2 regions of the Lysinibacillus sp. FSL P2-0066 genome follow, and region 1 is predicted to be linked to the other one. Evidence: riboswitches for the same ligand, from Rfam matches in the RefSeq annotation. Region 1 holds a riboswitch; the other holds the start of a gene.
The links. Region 1 has a riboswitch for thiamine pyrophosphate ahead of thiT (energy-coupled thiamine transporter ThiT). Riboswitches for the same ligand answer to the same signal wherever they lie in the genome.
Positions count from the first base shown of each region.

Region 2: it holds a riboswitch for thiamine pyrophosphate, as region 1 does, so the genes downstream of both, thiW (energy coupling factor transporter S component ThiW) here and thiT (energy-coupled thiamine transporter ThiT) in region 1, are expected to answer to the same signal.

Region 1 covers NZ_CP150202.1:3,847,997-3,856,312, reverse strand. The annotation lists gene MKZ14_RS19235 (aminopeptidase) at 1-230, shown strand, start outside; gene MKZ14_RS19230 (GDSL-type esterase/lipase family protein) at 260-1,162, shown strand; gene MKZ14_RS19225 (exonuclease SbcCD subunit D) at 1,302-2,459, shown strand; gene MKZ14_RS19220 (SMC family ATPase) at 2,456-5,536, shown strand; gene MKZ14_RS19215 (hypothetical protein) at 5,578-5,700, opposite strand; gene MKZ14_RS19210 (DUF4870 domain-containing protein) at 5,756-6,079, opposite strand; TPP riboswitch at 6,206-6,313, shown strand; gene thiT (energy-coupled thiamine transporter ThiT) at 6,447-7,007, shown strand; gene map (type I methionyl aminopeptidase) at 7,170-7,925, shown strand; gene MKZ14_RS19195 (hypothetical protein) at 7,954-8,316, opposite strand, start outside.
Region 2 covers NZ_CP150202.1:837,249-845,564, reverse strand. The annotation lists gene MKZ14_RS03975 (peroxiredoxin) at 1-198, opposite strand, end outside; gene MKZ14_RS03970 (XRE family transcriptional regulator) at 605-1,147, shown strand; gene MKZ14_RS03965 (ABC transporter ATP-binding protein) at 1,165-2,271, shown strand; gene MKZ14_RS03960 (ABC transporter permease) at 2,261-3,070, shown strand; gene MKZ14_RS03955 (ABC transporter permease) at 3,067-3,864, shown strand; gene MKZ14_RS03950 (ABC transporter substrate-binding protein) at 3,861-4,934, shown strand; gene MKZ14_RS03945 (MFS transporter) at 5,435-6,631, shown strand; TPP riboswitch at 6,698-6,805, shown strand; gene thiW (energy coupling factor transporter S component ThiW) at 6,902-7,402, shown strand; gene MKZ14_RS03935 (VWA domain-containing protein) at 7,672-8,316, opposite strand, start outside.

The sequences.
Region 1 (8,316 bases):
ATACGCTGTTTGATGAGAATGCTTCAAACCATTTAGCCATTGGTGAGGCATATCCGACTTGCTTAGAAGGCGGTAGAGACCTAGAAAACGGTCAACTTGAAGCTTTGGGTGCCAATATTTCTGTGACGCATGAAGACTTCATGATTGGCAGTGGTGAAATGGACATTGATGGTATTTTACCTGATGGTACAGTTGAGCCAATTTTCCGCAAGGGTAGCTGGGCTTTTTAACCTTTAGTAAAAAGAAAAGAGGGAAGCAGATGAAACGAATATGTAGCTTGCTAGGTATGACAATATTATTCATAACTTTTTGGGTTTCATCTGCTTTTGCTCAAACAGAAAGCTATGTGGCGATTGGTGATTCCTTAGCAGCGGGTCAAACACCCTACAAAGAAATTGATGTAGGGTATAGTGATTTGATTGCCATGAAATTAAGTTCGATTGGTCAATTATCATTTTATACAAAAGAACTGGCTTTTCCTGGCTTTACTACGGCGGATGTATTAGAACGAATACGAACTGAGGAAGCACAAAATTTATTAGCAAATGCGACACTTATTACAGTTTCGGCAGGGGCTAATGATTTATTACGTCTTGTCCAGGTAAACCCAAATGCAGGGACCTTAGCTTTTTCACAGCTTCAGGCAGATTACGCTTTAAATTTGGCAAGAAAAAATATGATATCGATTTTGGATGAATTAGAAGAACGTGCGCCTAAAGCAAAAATCTATGTTATAGGCTATTATTTTGCTTATCCAACAGTTCATCCGACGCAAAAAGAAGGAACCAATGCCCAGCTAGTTAGATTAAATTCGATATTACAACAACAAGCAGAGCAAGCTGAAGCGGCTTATATAAATGTCTATGATGCCTTTGGATTGAATGCAACTAACTACTTACCAAATAGTGCAGATGTCCATCCAAATTTTGAAGGCTATCGACAAATGGCTAACTCATTTTTACAGGTTTATAGTGGTAGTGGTGCATTAAACATCTCTTCATCAGAATTGCCAGAGCCAAATCCTATGTCATTTGAGGATATCCTCAAGCAACAATCCTCAGTGAAGCCTCAGCAGCAAAAAGTGGTACAACATCAATCTCCACGTACGACTTACGTGATTCAGGGATTCCCAGGATATAAGGCATTTATCAAATACATCTAAATAATTGATATAAGGCATCTTACCTAATAAGATGCTTTTTTCTATGAAAACCAATTTTGGCTAGAACTACTAAACCTTTAGAGAGCACTAGATGGGGAATAGTCATGCTAAAATATAGAGAAGACTAGGAGGTACTAGAATGAAAATATTTCATACAGCAGACTGGCATTTAGGAAAGCTTGTTCAAGGCGTCTATATGACAGAAGATCAACATTATATTCTTCAACAATTTATACAAGCAATAGATGAGGAAAAACCAGATGTAATTATCATCGCAGGTGATTTATATGATCGTTCGATGCCTCCTATTGAGGCAGTTAATTTATTAAATGATGTATTAGCGAAAATAGTATTAGAGAAGAAGATTCCTGTTCTAGCAGTGGCGGGAAATCATGATAGTGCAGGTCGTTTAAATTTTGGTAGTCGTTTAATGAGTGATAGTGGTTTATATATTAAGGGCCAATTTACAAAAAATCATGTACCTATTGTTTTGAATGATCAACATGGAGAAGTGCATTTCCATTTAGTGCCCTATGCGGAGCCAGTAGCTATTCGCAACATCTTTGAAGAAGAATCAATCCGTTCTCATCAAGACGCCATGCAAAAAATTATTGAGCATATCACGGAAGACATGGACACAAGTAAGCGTCATGTATTTGTTGGACATGCCTTTGTGACGAAGTATGGTGAGGAAGAAGCCAATACTAGTGATTCCGAGCGGCCACTTTCCATTGGAGGCTCAGATTGTGTGAATGCAGCTTTATTTAAGTCTTTTCACTATACGGCACTTGGGCACTTACATAAGGCACATTTTGTCTTAAATGAAACCATTCGCTATGCAGGTTCTATCTTAAAATATTCGTTATCTGAGCATTCACATGAAAAAGGCTTTTTAATCATCGAATTAGATGAACAAGGTAATACAACAGTAAGTAAAAGAAAGCTTGTGCCAAGAAGAGATCTGCGAGTAGTAGAAGGTCAATTAGAGGAGTTATTAACGCACACACCAAGTGAGGATTATGTATTTGTTAGATTGACGGATACAATATCTGTGACTTCACCGATGGAACGTATTCGTAGTGTATATCCCCACGCTATGCATGTGGAACGGAAGGTACTAAGGCAAGATACATCACGTGAACTACAAGTGGTAGAGGCTGAAAAACTAGAGGATATAGATTTATTCCGTTCATTCTTCACTAATATTATTGGCGTTCAGCCTGATGAAGATACGGAACGCTTATTCACAGAGATGTTACAGGAATTATTAGATGAGGAGCGAGAGACTGTAAAATGAAGCCATTAAAGTTAACAATTACTGCGTTTGGTCCATATAAAGACACGGAAGTAATTGATTTTCAAGAGCTAGGGGAGCATCGATTGTTTGCCATTTCTGGAAAAACGGGTGCAGGTAAAACAACTATTTTCGATGCTATTTGCTATGCTCTTTACGGATCAGGTAGTGGGGAGGATCGGCAGGATACAGCTTTACTGAGAAGCGGCTTTGCGCATGATGATGTATATACAGCTGTAGAGCTCGTCTTTGAAATGCATGGGAAAGTCTATCAAATAGTACGACAGCCAGGTCATATTAAAGAAAAAAATAAAACGGTTACTGGGAAGAAAATAGAGCTAGCAGAAGTAAAAGAGGGAAAGCTGGATTATAGCATTGTAGAGAAACAGCAAACGCTTGAAGTCGATAAGAAGTTACAGGAAATTATTGGTCTCACAAAAGATCAATTTAGCCAAATAGTGATGTTACCTCAAGGTGAATTTAGAAAACTATTAACCTCTGATTCAACAAATAAGGAAGTAATTTTACGGAAAATCTTTAAAACAGATCGTTTCGGTGTCATGGCAAAAAAGCTTGATGCCAAGCGTAAAGAGGCTGAAAGTGATGTTGAGCGTGCCAAACAATTAAAAGAACATTTACTTGGTCAAATTGTGGGTGCCTTACCACAGCGTTCATCCGCTTTATTCACATTGATTGCTGATAATACAGAGAATCTACATCAACTGACAGAGGCGCTTGATGAGGAGCTTAGCTACTATAAGAAATGTGGAGAAAGTGAACTGCTACACTATGAAGAAGCGTATAGCCTTCATCAAAAAGAGCAGGAATATTATCGCTTAGCAAAAACGCTTAATGAGCAATTCGATGAGCAAGCTAATCGACAGCAGCGGTTGCAAACACTTTTACAACAGCAGGATTCATACCGAGCAAAGGAGCAGGAGATTGCTTTAGCAGAACAAGCAGAGCGACTTACGCTGCAAGAACAACAATGCAAGGATTTACGTGCTGAACTGAATGTAAAAGAACTAGCTTTTCAACAAGCAAAGGTTAAGCAACAGCAATCACAAGAACAGTTGCAAGAAGCACAAGAAAATTATGAGATAGAAGAGGCTAAAGAATCTGAACGACAGCAAATCTTACAGCAGGAAATAGAGATGCTAGCGCTATTACCGAAATTTGAAGCGTATGAACACAATGTACAACAGCTGCAAATAGCAGAGCAGTATGCTGAAAATGCAAAACGAGCAGTACATGATAACCTCAAACTTTTGGAAAATGAACAAGAGCAATTACAGCATTTTTCTCAATCATTAGAAGGCTATGAAAAACAGGTTGAACCCTATGAAAGCTATTTAGAACAATTACCGAAACTACGGGAACAGGTTGCTTTAATCAAGCAAGCGGAGAAATATAAACATGCCGTAGAGTTAGCTAGGCAGGATGTAGTTGCTTCAGAAAGTCTCTATCAAGAAAGTAAAGAGGCTCTTCAACTTTTGCAGCAACGGTGGCTGACGAGTCAGGCTAGTATTTTAGCCAAACAGCTGAAGGAAGGAGAGCCTTGTCCTGTTTGTGGTAGTATGACACATCAGAAAGCACACAATGAGCAACTGGAAGTGATTGAGCTTACTCAAGTGGAAGCATTAAGAGCGAAGGCATCCGCAGACGAACGTAAGTATCTAGAGAAAGAGGCATTTTTAGCATCTACGCAGCAACTACTTCAAGATACCTGGCAACAACTTGAGGCACAAAATATTAAACAAGAAAACCAATCACAAATCATCGTTACCTTACATGAAGTGGAACAGGAGATTGCTGCATTAAAAGCCATTCATCATCAACTAGCTGATGTGCGATTAAAAATAAAGCATCAGCATGATCGAATAGAGCAACTACGGAATAAGCAAACAAAGCTAGAGCAATATTTAGCGGAGCAGATAAAAGAATGGACAAGATTAGAAGCAGTTGTAGAAGAACAGCTTAAGCAGATGCCTGCTAATTTACCAACTTTACAGCAATTAAAGCAACAACTTATGGATGTTAGCAAACAGAAAGAAGCGCTTCAAAAAAGTTGGCAAGCAAGTCAAGAAAATTTGCATGCAGCAAAGGAAGCGGCTAGCAATGCAACACTAACTGTAGAAATTGCCAAACAGTCCTTTGAGGAATTACAGCTTAAAATAAATGAAAAGCTTCAGCAATTTACAGCAAATATGCAAGAAATAGGTTTCGAAAGCTATGAGGCTTATGCTACTGCTAAACGGAGTGTCATACAATTAGATGCACTTCGAAAAGCATGTAGCGACTATGCTTTACAAGTACACACGTTGCAAATCCAGATTACCGAAGGGGCTACATATCTTCAAGGGAAAGAGAAGCAAGATTTAGTGGCGATGGAAGCAAGGGTAGAACAGCATCGTATTTCTTATGAGGAAGCATTTAAACGTTTGCAACAGTTGAATGGATTTGCACAAGCATGCCAAGGCTTTAGTGAAAAGGTGAAAGAAATAGCGAAAGAGCTTCATTTACTTGAACAAGAAGCAGGGCGAGTAAAGGAGCTCTATGGATTATTAAATGGACAAAACTCGAAAAAGCTATCCTTTGAGCGTTATATCCAAATTAATTACTTAGATCAAATTACAGTTGCTGCCAATATACGGCTATATCATTTATCAAACGGTCAATTTGAGCTTAGGCGCTCAGATAGGTTAGAAAAGCATGCGAAGCAAAGTGGACTTGGTCTTGATGTTTATGATGCCTATACGGATCAATTACGAGATGTCAAAACATTATCAGGTGGCGAGAAATTTAATGCTTCGTTAAGCCTTGCATTGGGGATGGCAGATGTGATTCAAAGCTTCCAAGGTAACATTCATATTGAAACGATGTTTATTGATGAGGGCTTTGGCTCACTTGATGAGGAATCACTAAATAAAGCAATTGATACATTAATTGATTTACAGGATTCTGGTCGCATGATTGGTGTAATTTCGCATGTACCTGAATTGAAATCTGCGATGCCAGCGGTTTTACATGTGGAAAAAACATTGAATGGCCATAGTCAAACCCATTTTGAAGTGAAATAAAATGAAGGTGTATTTCCAGAAAAAAGGAATACGCCTTCGTTTTATTTTTTTCTAGCTGGGGTTGTAGGCGTTGTTCCCTTTTTTGCAGCCATTACTTTTTTTACGATAGGAATAACAATAGGTGCTAACTTGACGGCAGTTTTTACAACGTTTGATACTTTCATCCTAAAACAGCTCCTTTTACAATTACTACTACCTGTTTCACTTAAAAATAAAACATTAACGGATAACACGAACAGCCTGAATTATATTCCAAATCACAATACCTAGTGAGACGAGCGCATAGATGGCGAATGAAGTAAACCAAATAATCATCATGGTCTTGTTGCTGGAGGTTGGATCTAAACTAAATGTAGAAAAAACAAAGACAATAAAGAATAGAATGCCAAAAACAAAAGGTATTAAATGAGAGACAAGTGCACGAATCGAATGTCTTTTTACATCACTGTCTTTTGTCACAAAATAAACAATTAATGGAACGATAAAAGGGGCGAAGAAAATACTAAGATAACTAAAGGCAGCTAAAATTTTTTGATTCTCCATAGTTGTACCTCCTTTTTAAATATTTACGCATGAAAAACAGCAAAGTTTCAAAAAATATATTGTATAGAAGGTTGTAATCCTCCTATCCATTGCGTACAATGAGATTGTTCAAATAAATTCAGATGTAACGACCACAAGGGGAGCTGATGATGTCAGCTGAGACTGGGCACGTAATGCCTTGACTCTTCGAACCTGTAAGTTAACGCTTGCGTAGGGATGTGGATAGAAACCGACACTTGTACGATGTGAGGCTCTGTCCTGACATCGTTTTTTCATTCTTAAAGGAAAAAGGTGTCAGAAAGAGACATATCAGCGCTTTTCTATTCCTGCTCTTGTATCCTACATCGGAACAAAGGAGAGAATATGTATGGACAAAAAAAGACTATTAATGCTAGTGGAGATTGCGATTTTTGCAGCGATTGGTCTCGTACTGGATCAAGTTTCCTTTAAAGTATGGGCACAAGGCGGTTCAGTTAGTCTTGTTATGGTACCAATTATGTTAATAGCATTTCGCTGGGGCTTAGTAGCTGGGTTAACAACGGGACTACTTGTGGGTGTTATGCAAACAATGTTTGGTTCCTATATAGTGCACTGGCTACAAGGATTATTGGATTATGGAGTTGCTTTTACAGTTGTAGGTTTAGCGGCGGTTGTACGTGGACCAGTGTTAGACGCTGCTAAACATATGAATAAAACAAAAATGGCACTTTATATAATAATAGGTACCGTTTTCGCAGGCTTCTTACGATACACAGCACATACAATTGCTGGTGCTGTATTTTTTGCCGAATATGCGGGCGACCAAAATGCATGGATCTATTCCATCATCTACAATGGTACATATATGCTACCAGCAACTATATTAACGGCAATCGTTGGTGTTCTTTTATTCACAGCCGCTCCACAATTAATGCAAAGAAAAGCTTAATGCAAGTCCCTTCACATGAGTGGAGGGACTTTTTTGTCGTGAATAGCTCTTTTAGCACTTTGCAAAGTAGGAAAGCATACAATATTTAAAGCGTTTATCGTTATACGCATAAAAAGTTATGTTATATTAAAGAATAGATATTAGATGAAAGGGACGTTATACATGATTGTAAAAACGCAAGAAGAGATTGAAGCTTTTAAAAAAATAGGACGCATTTGTGCTGAAATTCGTGAAGCGATGAAAGCTGCTACAAAACCAGGTGTTACAACACTTGAGCTTGATGAAATTGCTGGCCGCATGTTTGCAGAGGCAGGCGCTATTTCTGGACCAAAGGGAGAATATGATTTCCCAGGGTATACATGTATTAGTGTTAATGAAGAAGTAGCACATGGTATTCCAGGAAAGCGTGTTATTCAAGAAGGGGATATCGTAAATATTGATGTTTCTGGCTCTTTAAATGGTTATTTTGCTGACACAGGAATTTCATTTGTTGTTGGTGATGGCTATGAGGACAAAGAAAAGCTTTGTCGTGTTGCCAAAAGCGCCTTTGATCGAGCAATGACAAAGGTAAAGGCTGGATCTAAATTAAATCAAATTGGTAAAGCAGTTGAACGCGAGGCAAATGCTAATGGCCTAACTGTTATTATGAATTTAACAGGTCATGGCTTAGGTCAATCTTTACATGATGAACCCAACCATATTTTAAATTATTACGATGCATGGGATTCTACCATTATGAAAGAAGGTATGGTACTTGCGGTTGAGCCATTTATCTCAGCAAATGCAGAGCATATCGTAGAAGCTGGTGATGGCTGGACATTCGTGACACCGGATAAATCACTTGTAGCTCAAATCGAACATTCAGTCATTGTGACAAAAGATAAACCGATTATCTTAACGTCATTAGACGAAGAATAGGATGCAATGAAAAATCCTGCTAACCAATTTATTTTTGGTAGGCAGGATTTTTTTTAATAAATAAAATGCCAACAAAGAGAACACCACATAAAAATAAAGCAGCTGTAGTGACAAGTAGCTCATCAAAACCATTATGTATGGCGATTCCAATATAAGCCCAAATAAAAACACTCGGAAACATAACATCAAAGTGATGGAAACGGATATGTAGTGCAATTACTCCTCCTAATGTCAGTAAAATCACTGCCCAAAGAGGCGTACTGAGACCAAAGCCATTCCAACCATAAGCCGTTAACGTAAAGCTTGTATTTGTTATAAAAATAAATGTCATCCATGCCAAATAAATGGAGAAAGGAATACGACCAGACAAGGCTTTGTCCTGAAGAGGGTA
Region 2 (8,316 bases), 1.6 Mb from region 1:
GAACTCGTCATAACGATCGCTCATTGCAGTGATTTCAGTTGGACATACAAATGTAAAGTCCATTGGATAGAAGAAAAGAACTGTCCATTTATCTTGTGCTTTAATATCTTCTAATGATACTTTACCAAATGATTTGTCTGAAAGTACTGCTTCCATTGTAAAGTCAGGTGCTTGTTTACCTACCATGCGTTCTGCCATAATAAATCCCTCCGAATAAATATGTAGTTTATATATTCCATTCGCACTAGCGAACTCGTCTTCTACGATAGCAGAGTAACCGCAGTTTTTCAAACAAGTAAACTCCGCCCGTTTGGATGATTGAAATGGATTGACAAAAATTCGTCAAATCCATAACTGGAATTATTGCTACTGTCTATCTACAAGCTATCTTTGACAATAATATTCTACACTATTCAAAATTTTTCTCATTTTCATTTATACCCCTTTTCACAACTTTTTATAGCTATTTTTTTCACGAAAAACGATTGCAAATTTTTTATTATTATGTATAATTGTAATGGTTTTAGTAAACTAAAAGTTTCGTTAAAGTAAACTTCATATTTCAAAAGTTTATCATTGCTAAACTTCTCTTAGGAGGGAAAAGATGCAAATAGGAGCAAAAATTAAAGCGCTTCGTTTAAAAAAAGGTCTTACCCAAGAGGAACTTGGAGAACGTACAGATTTAAGCAAAGGTTATATTTCCCAATTAGAACGGGATCTAAACTCACCTTCAATTGAAACATTATTTTCAATATTAGAAGTATTAGGGTCAAGACCCAAAGACTTTTTTGATGATGAATCACCTGAACAAAAGGTTGTTTATACAGAGGAAGATCAATCTACCTATACAGATGAAGAAAAAAAATATGAAATTCAATGGCTGATTCCTACTTCGAATGAAAAAGAGATGGAACCCATTTTCTTAACCTTTGCGGCAGATGGCGAGTTCAAACAGTTTGAGCCTTCACTTTCTGAAACATTTATTTATGTGGTTAAAGGGCGTATTCGTCTCGTTTTAGGGAATGAACAGTATATCGCAAGTGAAGGTAACGCACTTTATTATGACGCGACAGACCATCATCAGATTTTTAATGCACATGATGATGAAACAAAAATTTTACTTGTCGCAACAGATTCTTATTTATAGCTTAAGGAGGCGCATCCATGACAACCAATTCAATTATCCGCTTTGAAAATGTTTCAAAGTCATATAGTGACGGCACCGTCGTTTTAAAAAATATCAATTTGGAGCTTGAAAAAGGGAAATTTTATACACTCCTTGGTCCATCAGGTTGTGGTAAAACAACCATTTTACGAATTATTGCAGGATTTACGGAACCTACAACAGGAAATGTATTTTTCCATGATAAAAAGATTAATGCCGTTCCTGCCAATGAACGTCAAGTTAATACTGTTTTTCAGGATTATGCGCTGTTCCCTCATTTAAATGTGTTTGAAAATGTCGCATTTGGCCTACGTATTAAAAAGCTTCCTGAAAAGGACATAAAAGAGCGTGTAGCTGAAGCCTTAAAGTTTGTCAATTTGGCAGGGTATGGTAACCGCGAAATATCTGAAATGTCTGGTGGACAACGACAACGTGTCGCGATTGCACGTGCCATTGTCAATGACCCTGAAGTAATTTTACTGGATGAGCCACTTTCAGCTTTAGACTTAAAGCTACGTACAGAAATGCAATATGAGCTACGTGAATTACAGCAACGTCTTGGCAAAACATTTGTCTTTGTTACACATGATCAGGAAGAAGCACTTGCCATGAGTGATGAAATTTTTGTCTTAAGTGAAGGCCAAATTCAGCAATCAGGTACACCAGTGGATATTTATGATGAACCGATTAACCGCTTTGTTGCTGATTTTATTGGTGAATCCAATATTGTACCTGGCGTGATGATTGAGGATTTCAAGGTTGAATTTGCTGGCAATGTTTTTGAATGTGTTGACCAAGGGATGAAGCCAAATGAAAAAATAGATATTGTCATTCGACCAGAAGATTTAGAAATGACAACAATTGATAAAGGCAAACTTGTGGTAAAAGTGGATACACAATTATTCCGAGGGGTACATTATGAATTATCCACATATGATAAAGATGGTAATGAGTGGCTAGTCCATTCATTGAAGAAAGCAGAAGTAGGGACTGAGATTGGTTTAGACTTTGATCCTGAGGCGATTCACGTAATGCGCTTAAACGAAACAGAGGAAGAGTTTGATAAACGATTAGAATCGTATGGAGACGATGAAGATGCAAACTAAAACATCGAAATCAGCGTTATTTCCATATGTGTTATGGATTGCCTTTTTCGTTATCGCGCCTATTGCACTCGTTGTTTATTATTCCCTGCTTGATTTACATGGCAACTTTACGCTCGATAACTACAAAGCGTTCTTTTCTTCGGTTTACTTAAAGATGACTTTGAGCTCGTTTTGGTATGCATTTTTAATTACATTCTTTACACTATTAATTTCATACCCAACTGCTTATTTTTTAACGAAGACAAAGCATAAACAACTTTGGCTTCTACTTATTATTATTCCTTCATGGATTAATCTTTTGTTAAAAACATATGCCTTTATCGGCATCTTTGGGTTATACGGGCCTATTAATGCATTTATCGAAGTATTTGGCTTTGATCCAAAGCAAATGCTCTTTACCGATATTAGCTTTGTCTTTGTGTCGGTCTATATCTTTATTCCATTTATGATTTTACCGATCTTCAATTCTTTAGATCGTTTAAACCCAACACTCATTTATGCAGCACGTGATTTAGGTGCTTCGGCTTTTACAACCTTCCGTCGTGTTGTTTTACCATTGACAATGGATGGCGTTAAATCTGGTATTCAAGTCGTCTTTATCCCTGCCCTATCCCTGTTCATGATTACTCGCTTAATTGCAGGGAACCGTGTCATTACTCTAGGCACAGCGATTGAACAGCAATTCCTTGTGACACAAAATTGGGGTATGGGTTCCACTATTGCTGTATTCTTAATTTTATTCATGGTGATTATCATGCTAATTACGGGACAAAAGGATAAAGGGGGTGGCGTACGATGAACAAACTATCTGCTTCAGCCAAAGTCTATTTAACAATTGTTTTTATCGTTCTCTATGCTCCAATTTTCTATTTAATCTTTTACTCGTTTAATAGTGGCGGCTCCATGAATAATTTTGAATCCTTTACTTTGGAGCATTATCAAGCTGTTTTTGAAGATTCACGTCTTCTTGTTATATTAATAAATACGGTCATCGTGGCATTACTTTCTGCTCTCATTTCTACTATTATTGGTACGCTGGGAGCAATTGGGATTGTGACGGTTAAGGATTCTAAAATGCGTAATACTTTATTATCCTTAAACAATGTCTTAATCGTCAGCCCAGACGTTATTATCGGGGCTAGCTTCTTAATTTTATTTACAATGGTAGGTATTAAACTGGGCTTTGCATCTGTTTTATTAGCGCATGTTGCATTTAGTGTACCAATTGTTGTATTAATGGTTTTACCAAAGCTACTAGAAATGAATAACTCATTAATCGATGCAGCATTAGATTTAGGGGCAACGAAAAAGGACGTTATGATGCGTGTCATTCTTCCTTATATTCAACCAGGGATTTTTGCAGGCTTCTTCCTTGCCCTTACGTATTCATTAGATGATTTTGCCGTGACATTCTTTGTAACAGGTAATGGCTTTAGTACTTTATCAGTAGAAATTTATTCAATGGCCCGCGCAGGAATTTCTCTAACGGTGAATGCGATTTCTGGTTTAGTATTCTTTGTTACGGTTTTAGTTGTTGTTGGTTATTATTTCATTACAAGTCGTACGAATAAAAGAATGGAGGGGCAACGATGAAGTCACTAATTCAAGCAACCATCGCCATCCTTGTCGTTTCAGCCCTTTTATTCTATGCGGCTGATGCCTTAAGTGCAGGTGGCGGTAAAAGTGGAAAAGATACGTTAACCATCTTTAACTGGGGAGAATATATTGATCCTGATTTGTTAAAAGAATTTGAAAAAGAAACAGGCATTCATGTCATTTATGAAACATTCGATTCCAATGAAGCTATGATGACAAAGATTCAACAAGGCGGAACAGCTTATGATATTGCTGTCCCTTCTGAGTATATGATCGAAAAAATGAAGGAAGAAAATTTATTGATTCCTTTAGATAAAACGAAAATCCCTAATTTAAAAAATATTGATCCTTACTTTTTAGATTTACCATTCGATGATAACAATAAATACTCTGTCCCTTATTTTTGGGGAACTGTCGGTATAGTCTATAATCCAAGCCTAGTTGGTGACTTAGACTTCTCTTCTTGGGACGATTTATGGGACCCTTCTTTAAAACGAAAAGTCTTTTTAGTAGATGGTGCTCGTGAAGTCATTGGCATGGGCTTAAACAGTCTTGGCTATTCTCTGAATTCACTAGATGATCAGGAACTTCGCGAAGCTACTGATAAATTAATCACACTCGCACCAAATGTAAAAGCGATCATTGGAGATGAAATTACACCGTTAATGATCAATAATGAGGCAACAGTTGCCCTTACTTGGTCTGGTCAAGCTGCTGACATGATGTATGAAAATGAAGAGCTAGACTTTGCTGTACCTGAGGAAGGCTCAAACTTATGGTTTGATAATATGGTCATCCCAAAAACATCAAAAAATATTGATGGTGCCCATGCCTTTATCAACTTCATGCTAAGTACTGAATCTGGTGCTCAAAATGCCGATTTTGTAGGCTACTCAACACCTAATATTGCAGCTATGGACTTAATGGACGAAGAAGTTGTTTCTGACGAACGTTACTATCCTTCTGAAGAACAACGTGACACATTAGAGGTCTACAAAAATTTAGGACCTGATTATTTAGGGAAATACAATGAATTATTCTTAGAATTTAAAATGAGTATTCGATAATTCAGCTAGCGAATTGGTTTCACACCAATTCGCTAGTTTTTTCTCTGCTTATCTAACTTTCTATTAAATTAAGAACATTATCCATCAACTATTTGTATTATTATATTTAGAAAATAATTTAACTAGAATTTGAAGATTCCCCACATCTTCTGTTATGAAAAAACCTCGCATATAGATACTTGTCACCTATCCTGCACAAATTGTTTTATCAATAAGCAAGCCATAAAAATGTACTTTTAGTATTACATAACCTTCACTCATTACTTCTGAACATAGTTAAACTTTATGCCATTACAGACAAACTCACAAATTTCACAAGCGAAGTCCATCCATTCTTATTACAAAAGTGGATTATTTTACAATTCTTGGTGCCCTGACGAAACCTTTTGTGGAAAACCATTCTAAATATAGAACCAACTCTATAATCTTAACTATTAGCCAAGCAATAATTCTTTATGATAGACTGTACTATATTTGATTACAAAAAGGGGGTTCATTCGATGACCCAGCAGAAGTCCAATAAGGCGGCTTTGTATATTTTAATGTTTAATATGTTTATCGCAATGGGGAGTATCGGCATAATTATTCCTGTCATGCCAGAGTATTTAAAAATATTTGGTGCAGCAGGACAAGTTCTAGGTATGCTAATTGCAACGTTCGCCTTAGCTCAATTCGTATTTTCTCCTATTGCTGGGAATCTTTCAGATCAGTACGGTCGAAAAAATTTAATTATTTTCGGTCTTATCGTAACAGGTCTTGCTCAAATCGGTTTCGGCCTTGCTACAGATGTATGGATGCTCTTTTTAGCACGCTTTTTAGGTGGTCTAGGTTCCGCATTTGTTGCACCTCCTATTATGGCTTTTGTTGCTGACGTCACAACCTATGAAGAACGTGGGAAAGGTATGGGGATGTTGGGTGCCGCTATGTCTCTTGGCTTTATGATTGGGCCAGGAATCGGTGGTTTCTTAGCAAAGGTAAGCTTACATTTTCCATTTTTCACCGCTGGAGCTGCAGCCATCCTAGCTTCTATTTTATCTTATTTCTTATTACCATCTACCAAACCAAACACTGCTCAGCAGAAACAAAAGCAAGACAATCTGGCGAAGCAAATGGCTCGTTCCATACATATGCCTTATTTTGTAATGCTTATTATTATGCTGGTGTTCTCATTCGGAATTGCAAATTTCCAAACGACATTATCATTATTTGTGACAGAAAAGTTTAATTACACACCTGTGGATATAGCAATTATATTAGTTGTTGGTGGTGCTTTTGGAGTAGTAGTACAAATGTTTATCATTACACCACTGTTCAATCGCTTCGGTGAAATGAAAGTAGTACTTGTCAATTTATTTATTGCAGCTGTTGCTATTTTCTTAATATTATTTGTTTCTGGCTTTGCCCTTATATTAGTTGTAGCAACGATTTTCTCTACAGCAACGACATTAATTCGTCCAGCTGTTAATACACTTATCTCAAAGCTTGCAGAGAAAGAGCAAGGATTTGCTGCGGGCTTGAATAATGCCTATATGAGCCTTGGGAATATGATTGGACCTGCTTTAGCTGGTCTATTATTTGACTGGAATATGAATAGCCCCTATATTTTCGGATCTATCATATTATTAGCCTGCTTCTTCCTTGCGCTCATCTGGACATTGAAAAAAGCACCTCATTTAATGCATCCCGATACAAAATAGTCTGAAAAATCATTGACTATTTTTAGCAGTATGTTACATTATTGTTGATTCACAAAATTGAATGATTTTAACCACTAGGGGAGTCTTTAAAAGGCTGAGACGTATATGGTAATATACGGACCCTTTGAACCTGATCTAGTTCATACTAGCGGAGGGAAGTGGCGCTACTTGCTATTGTCACTATATACAGGCAAGGCCGCTTCCTATTGTGTTTCAAGGAGGCGGCCTTTTTATTTTTCCTCACGAACTTTATCAAAAGGAGTGAACCTTATGTCAATTCGTAAATTAACAGTTATGGCTTTATTAGTAGCCATTGCTGTTGCAGGGTCTACTTTCATATCCATCCCAACAGGAATCGCACGTGCATACCCCGTTCAGCATGCTATTAATGTGATAGGAGCCATTATACTTGGACCCGTACCAACAGTTATTGTTGCCTTTGTCACGGCTATCATTCGAATCCTTACCGGGACAGGCTCTCTATTAGCTATCCCTGGAAGTGTCATTGGCGCGTTCTGTGCTGCCCTTGCCTATAAATATAGCAGTAAAATGTGGTTAGCATGTATCGGAGAAGTTGTAGGCACTGGCATTCTTGCTTCACTTATTGCCGTCCCTTATGCAAAATTATTCATGGGCACATCTGTAGCAGCTCTCTTCTTCCTACCAGCCTTTTTAACATCAAGTATAATCGGCGCCATTTTAGGTGTTATGGTTGCTAGCAGCTTGTGTAAAACGGAGCTAGTAAAGAGGTTTAATTCTTCTCTTTATTGAGAGGGGAGAATAGGAGCATTCTTTGAAATAGGGGTAGTCCAAATTAAAGCGTCTCTCTTCATTTTATGAGAAGGCTGTGCCCAAACTTGGACGTCTTTCTTCCTTTATGAGCGGCAATGGCTCTTCTTAGAGCGCCTTTCTTCTCCTTATGAGCAAAGAGCCCACTTTTTAGATCACCTTGCCGCTCTCTACAAAGGGAGCAACTCTCTATTCAAACAATACAAAAAAAGCAGTGCAAACCTATTAAAGTTTGCACTGCCTCCTCCATTTTAAGATCTCTTTTTCATGCCTTTTAATAACTGTGCTACATTTGTATTCTCTGCCTGTACAGGTTTTTCCTCAACCAGCGGCTCTTTCTTCTTCGCGTTCGTTAGGAAATTCCAACCAAAACGTCTTATGGTAATATCAATAAAGAATAGGAGCATACTCGCTAAGAGCAGCCATGTGGCAATATTTTGCCGATCTGCTCCTTTTGTCGTAAAGTCACGGAAGACATCTTGTGGTTCCTTTAAAACAGTGCCTCCTGTTTGTTGAGTCAACTCTTCTATCAGTTGATTATTTACAGGGAGTAGTTCGTATTCGGCACTATAAGGAACACTTAGACCTGCCTGGTAAATGGCCTGCTTTTCATCTGCTACACGGAAGAAAATTAATCCAGGTTCAGCTTGTACTACAGCTCGAACTTGAGATGCGGAAATGGTTTCAAGTTGTGTTTCTAGCTCCTCCCCTGCTTCATTTACCGCTACAATATCTAAAAATGCGGCTTCATTTGTAGGGTCTGTAATCATAAAGGAACCATCTGCTTCCAATCTTACATCATAGGCTACATCATTGTAGCTTGGTAGCATTTGAGAAATAAGTGTTTGCCAAAATGCTCCCCAATTCTGCCATCTTGCCCAATCTCCTGTCCATTT